3 regions of the Serratia sp. NPDC078593 genome follow, and region 3 is predicted to be linked to each of the others. Evidence: predicted binding sites of a transcription regulator. Region 3 holds the regulator's gene; each other region holds the start of a gene.
The links. Region 3 encodes PurR, which represses purine synthesis genes. Its sites were predicted from a motif close to CANGCAAACGTTTGCNTG; they were not measured.
Positions count from the first base shown of each region.

Region 1: purM (phosphoribosylformylglycinamidine cyclo-ligase) is a predicted target of PurR. The motif match lies at 1,244-1,261, and genes of this name have one in related genera.
Region 2: ACQKDS_RS18660 (NCS2 family protein) is a predicted target of PurR. The motif match lies at 1,215-1,232, and genes of this name have one in related genera.

Region 1 covers NZ_JBNNGK010000006.1:18,257-20,531, reverse strand. The annotation lists gene purN (phosphoribosylglycinamide formyltransferase) at 1-129, opposite strand, end outside; gene purM (phosphoribosylformylglycinamidine cyclo-ligase) at 129-1,166, opposite strand; gene upp (uracil phosphoribosyltransferase) at 1,415-2,041, shown strand; gene uraA (uracil permease) at 2,218-2,275, shown strand, end outside.
Region 2 covers NZ_JBNNGK010000024.1:24,030-26,304, reverse strand. The annotation lists gene gltS (sodium/glutamate symporter) at 1-1,046, opposite strand, end outside; gene ACQKDS_RS18660 (NCS2 family protein) at 1,287-2,275, shown strand, end outside.
Region 3 covers NZ_JBNNGK010000005.1:86,225-88,499, reverse strand. The annotation lists gene sodB (superoxide dismutase [Fe]) at 1-223, shown strand, start outside; gene ACQKDS_RS07725 (YnhF family membrane protein) at 280-369, opposite strand; gene purR (HTH-type transcriptional repressor PurR) at 683-1,708, shown strand; gene punR (DNA-binding transcriptional activator PunR) at 1,712-2,275, opposite strand, start outside.

The sequences.
Region 1 (2,275 bases), on a different contig from region 3:
CCCATACGCCCGATCGTTGTTACTAAAAACCGCGTTGATCTCGGCGGCAACCCGGCCTTGCTGGCAGGCATCAATCAACGCCTGGAGATTACTCCCCTGACCAGAGATCAATACCACTATCTTTTTCATCACTGAATGACCACGTGTTGTTCGTCAGTATTAACCGCCAGTTTACCAATCTTCCAGGCTTTTTCACCCGCAGCGGTTAACAATGCGATAGCCGCCTCAACATCAGCCTCCGGCAGGGCGATCAACATGCCGACGCCGCAGTTGAAAGTACGATACATTTCATGGCGGCTGACGTTGCCAGCGTCTTGCAACCAGTTAAATACCGCAGGCCACTGCCAGCTTGATTCATCGATAACCGCCTGAATGCCCTCTGGCAGAACGCGAGGAATGTTCTCCCAGAATCCGCCACCGGTGAGGTGGGCGATCGCGTGGACATCATGTTGCTCAATCAGTTTCAGTATCGATTTCACGTAAATTTTGGTCGGCGCTAACAGATGGTCAGCCAGTGGTTTGCCTGCCAAATCGGTACGGGCGGGATCGGTGTTACTGACTTCCAAAATTTTGCGTACCAGTGAATAACCGTTGGAGTGCGGGCCGGAAGCGCCCAGCGCGATCAGCGCATCGCCAGCCTGAACTTTGCTGCCATCGATGATTTCTGATTTTTCCACCACGCCAACACAAAAGCCTGCGACGTCGTAATCTTCACCGTGATACATGCCCGGCATCTCGGCGGTTTCTCCACCCACCAGTGCACAGCCGGACTGTTTACAGCCTTCGGCAATGCCGGTGATCACGCTGGCGGCAGTCTCGACATCTAGTTTACCGGTGGCGAAGTAATCAAGGAAAAACAGGGGTTCAGCACCCTGTACGACTAAATCGTTAACGCACATCGCGACCAGATCGATACCAATAGTGTCGTGGCGTTTCAGATCCATCGCCAGACGCAGCTTGGTGCCCACGCCGTCAGTACCGGATACCAGAATCGGCTCACGATATTTTTGTGGTAACGCACACAGTGCGCCAAAACCACCTAATCCCCCCATGACTTCTGGGCGGCGGGTTTGTTTTACTACACCTTTGATGCGGTCTACCAATGCATTGCCAGCATCGATATCGACACCTGCGTCTTTATAGCTGAGAGAGGTTTTGTCGGTCACTGCGCGATCCCCACGACGGTTTGAAAACGGTGCTTCCGGCATTGATTCCGGAACAAGGCGCGGCAATTCTAACAGTGCAGGCAAACGTTTGCGAGTGGCTTGTGAACTTGCTCGAGTTTTTCATCATCTATAATCAATATCGAACTTTTGTTGATCTGGATCGGGCTATTGTTAGTGGCGTCGTGAAAAAAAGGCGGTATAATCCCGCGATTTTTTTGGCCGTCAACCACCTTAATAGGAGAAAAATGATGAAGATCGTTGAGGTGAAACACCCGCTGGTAAAACACAAGCTTGGCCTGATGCGCGAACACGATATTAGCACCAAACGCTTCCGTGAGCTGGCTTCTGAAGTGGGTAGTTTGCTGACCTATGAAGCGACCGCCGATCTGGAGACTGAAACAGTCACCGTTGATGGGTGGTGTGGGCCGGTTGAAATTGAGCAAATTAAAGGGAAAAAGATCACCGTAGTGCCGATCCTACGCGCCGGGTTAGGGATGATGGAAGGTGTGCTGGAGCACGTACCGAGTGCGCGTATCAGCGTTGTTGGCGTGTATCGCGATGAAGAAACGCTGGAGCCGGTGCCGTATTTCCAGAAGCTAGTGTCTAATATTGAAGAGCGCATGGCGTTGGTGGTTGATCCGATGCTGGCAACCGGGGGATCGATGATTGCAACCATCGACCTGCTGAAAAAAGCCGGCTGCAGCAGCATTAAAGTGCTGGTGTTGGTTGCTGCGCCAGAAGGGATTAAAGCGTTGGAAAACGCACACCCGGACGTTGAGCTCTACACTGCCTCTGTCGACCAGTGCCTGAATGAGAAAGGTTACATTGTGCCTGGCCTGGGTGATGCAGGCGATAAAATATTTGGTACTAAATAAAAATTTAAGCCGACTTAATGAGTCGGCTTTTTTTTGGCATAAAACACAACGCTTCCCTCAATGAAGGGTATTGCTATCACGATGCATGACCTACAACCCGCAGTCAGAGAGGCGGGGCATGGGGCAACGTGGTGCCTTATCCGGTATAGGGGAAATATTGCAGAGGAAAAACCGAGATGACCCGTCGCGCCATTGGCGTCAGCGAACGCCCGCCGCTACTTCAAACAATCCCGC
Region 2 (2,275 bases), on a different contig from region 3:
CCCATGCCAAACCCACAGTGGCCTGCCGCCAGTACAGCTGCATCGTAATTCTTGCCCATCACGCGATAGGTCACAAAAATTGCGTACAGCGCCATGACCAGCGTTTGTACTGCCAGAATGGCCAACATCGGCAACGCCAGTGACGCCAACTCCCACAACCGCAGACTCATCAATGCCATCGCCAGGAACAACGACAAACTGACGTTGCCCAATACCGATACCGCACGCTCAAATACGGTATAAAAACCGGTGAAGGCCAGCGTATTGCTAAGAATTACCCCAACAAACAGCACACAAACGAAGGTGGGGAGTTCAAACATCGTACCGACTAACAAACCGGAGATGAGCTGCCCCAAGCTCAGGCAGATGGCAATCATCGCGATCGTTTCGACCATCACCAGAGACGTGATCAGACGACCTCTATCCGGCTTTTCGAAACCACTCGGCAAAACGCTATCATCATCCGGGGTTCCTTCCGGTGAAGAAGAATGTTTAACCAAATAGCGCGCTACCGGGCCGCCAATCAGGCCACCAAGAACCAAGCCGAAAGTCGCGCAAGCCATCGCAACTTCCGTTGCATTTTCAAAGCCATAGCGCTCGATAAACACTTTACTCCAGGCCGCACCGGTACCGTGCCCGCCGGACAAGGTAATCGAGCCCGCGATCAAGCCCATCAACGGGTCAAGCCCCATCACTTTCGCCATGCCGATGCCAATCGCATTCTGCACCAGCAGCAGGCCCAGCACCACAAATAGAAACACCACTAACGCTTTACCACCGGCTCGTAATCGCGCCAAATTCGCGTTCAAACCAATGGATGCAAAGAATGCCAACATCAACGGATCTTTCAGCGACATATCAAAGCTGATTTCCCAATTGACGGTCTTTTTCATGATGAGCAGCAACAATGCCACCAGCAAACCACCCGCGACGGGGGCAGGGATTGTGTATTTTTTTAGCAGGGGAACCGTTCTCACGCATTTGCCCCCCAAGAGTAAAACCAGGGTTGCCGCGACTAACGTGCCATAAGTATCGAGATGAAACATCTAGCTACTCCATGTGAAGTGAAAAATCCAATTAAAATAATAAGTTATGTAAAACCACTTCGTTTTTAAACTTGATGAGTGCAGGATTAAAAGGAAAAAACGTTAAGAAAACAAGAAAAAATGAATAAAAATGCGACATAGGATTAAACCGAAGCGGCAGTATATTTAGGCGCAACCGTTTGCTTTTGATGTATGGATGATTAAAATGCGGTCTTTGCCGTTTCTGGAAAATACCTCACAATGACCATGCCGTCCACCGAGATCGATGCTGATAAATCTGCATCCCCATCCTCCCGCAACAGTGAACTGATTTATCGCCTGGAAGATCGCCCACCACTACCGCAAACGCTGTTTGCCGCAGGCCAGCACCTACTGGCGATGTTCGTTGCCGTGATCACCCCGGCACTGCTGATTTGTCAGGCACTTGGCCTACCGGCGCAGGATACTCAACACATCATTAGCATGTCGCTGTTCGCCTCTGGATTGGCATCCATTCTGCAAATAAAAACCTGGGGGCCGGTCGGTTCGGGTCTGTTGTCGATTCAAGGAACCAGCTTCAACTTTGTTGCACCACTCATTATGGGCGGAATGGCGTTAAAAAATGGCGGAGCCGATGTGCCAACCATGATGGCCGCGTTGTTCGGCACGCTGATGGTTGCCTCTTGCACTGAAATCTTGTTATCACGCGTGTTGCATCTGGCACGGCGCATCATCACCCCGTTGGTTTCCGGCATCGTGGTAATGATAATCGGGCTGTCTCTGATTCAGGTTGGCCTGACCTCTATTGGCGGTGGCTATGCCGCGATGAACAATAACACCTTCGGTGCGCCAGAAAACCTGCTACTGGCCGGTTCGGTATTGGCGGTAATTATACTGCTCAATCGTCAACGCAACCCGTATCTGCGCGTCGCGTCGTTGGTGATTGCCATGGCGGTCGGCTATCTGCTGGCGTGGGCGCTCGGTATGTTACCAGACACGCAACCCGTGGTTGACGCCTCACCCATTACCATTCCTACACCACTTTATTATGGTTTAGGCTTCGATTGGAACCTGCTGCTGCCGTTAATGCTGATCTTTATGGTCACGTCGCTGGAAACCATCGGTGACATTACCGCAACGTCTGATGTTTCCGAGCAACCGGTCAGCGGCCCACTGTATATGAAGCGTTTAAAAGGCGGCGTGTTGGCTAACGGTTTGAACTCCATGCTATCGGCGGTGTTTAACACCTT
Region 3 (2,275 bases):
TGGTGCTGGCTGGACCTGGCTGGTGAAGAAAGCCGACGGCTCATTGGCTATCGTGAACACATCCAATGCCGCCACGCCGCTGACCGGTGAAGACAAACCCTTGCTGACCGTGGACGTTTGGGAGCACGCTTATTACATCGATTACCGTAATGCGCGTCCAAACTACCTGGAAAACTTCTGGGCATTGGTTAACTGGGCATTCGTGACAGAAAACTTGGCGTAACGGCCGTGAGATAAAAGGTGCCGTTCTGTTTAGGAACGGCCCTTCTTTTAGCGAGATCAGTTCAGTGCAGCGGTAAAGCTAAAAACAATAATTAATGCCAGTGCGCACACCGTGGTGAACAAAGACATTTTCAAATCGGTATCCATGAGAAGCTCCTGATCAAATTATTTGGATAAGCATAAAATCCACAACCTTGGTGCGTCAAATCATTTTCCCACAGTTCGCCGATAAAATCTTGTTGTCTATAACTCCTATTAGATCTTCCCCTTTTGCTCAATATGCGACAAAATTCGCAGTTCACTACTGCGTAGCGGTCAATGCGTCCCTCCTGAGTCAAGTGGCTGACAACTTCCACACTAAAAACCAAGTTTTCGTGACTCTAGAGAAGGATCTACGCGGGCAAACGATTAACAACATGCTTACATGCTGCAACATGTGGGTTCAGGAGTCATTCTTTACATGGCAACGATTAAAGATGTGGCCAAACGCGCGGGCGTTTCCACCACCACCGTTTCGCACGTCATCAATAAGACCCGTTTCGTCGCCGAAGAAACTAAAGCGGCCGTTTGGGCTGCCATCAAAGAGTTACACTATTCACCCAGCGCCGTGGCACGTAGCCTGAAGGTTAACCACACTAAATCTATCGGTCTGCTCGCCACGTCCAGTGAAGCGCCCTATTTCGCCGAAGTGATTGAAGCCGTGGAAAACAGCTGCTACAGCAAAGGTTACACACTGATTCTGTGCAACTCCCACAATAATCTCGATAAACAACGCGCTTATCTGGCCATGCTGGCGCAAAAACGTGTCGACGGTCTGCTAGTGATGTGTTCCGAATATCCCGATCAACTGCTCGGGATGCTGGAGGATCACCGCAATATTCCGATGGTCGTCATGGATTGGGGCGCAGCACGCGGCGATTTCACCGACAGCATTATCGATAATGCCTTTGAGGGCGGGTATCTGGCGGGGCGTTACCTGATTGAACGCGGCCATCGCGACATTGGCGCCATTCCCGGCCAACTCTCACGTAATACCGGCGGCGGCCGTCACCAAGGCTTCCTGAAAGCGTTACAAGAGGCCAATATTGACGTTCGCGATGAATGGATCGTCCAAGGTGACTTCGAGCCAGAATCCGGTTACAAGGCGATGCACCAGATTTTGTCACAAAAACACCGCCCCACCGCCGTTTTCTGCGGTGGTGACATTATGGCCATGGGCGCGATCTGCGCCGCTGATGAACTCGGTTTGCGCGTACCACAGGATATTTCGGTGATCGGTTATGACAATGTGCGCAATGCGCGCTATTTCACCCCGGCGCTGACCACTATTCATCAACCCAAAGAGCGCCTCGGCGAGATGGCATTTACCATGTTGCTGGATCGTATTATCAGTAAGCGTGAAGAGTCGCAGGTGATTGAAGTCCACCCTAAGCTGATCGAGCGTCGCTCGGTCGCCGATGGCCCCTTCGTTGATTACCGCCGCTAAGCATTATTGCCGGGGCGCCTTCTCAGGGCGTTCCGGTAGGTTCTCTTCACTCAACCATTCCTGATTCAGCGTGTCACTGTCACCAAGGTAATCCAATAACCAGGCCATCGCCGGTGATTGCGCATTTTGTTGCCATGTCAGGCAACAGGCGCTGGGTGGAAATGGCTCAGGAAGTTGCAGCGATACCAATTCCCCACGCTGAACCTGCGGCAACACACGATGGGCGGGCACCATGCCGACACATAAACCGCTGCACAAGCAATCCACCGCGGACACCCAATCTGGCACCACCAACCGCCGCTGGTTATCCAGTGACCACGTCACGCGTTTTGGCAACGTTCGCGACGTATCCTCCAACACCAATGAGGGATACGGCCGTAGTTGCTCATCATTTAGCGGCCCCGGTAACCCCGCTAACGGGTGATCGGCACTCACGACACACAGCCAGTTCATAAAACCCATATCGCGAAAAGCAAAACCACCACCGGTTGGAACCGCGCGGGTTGCACCAATTGCCATATCTGCCCGGCCATCGATTAACGCATCCCATACGCCGTTAAACACTTC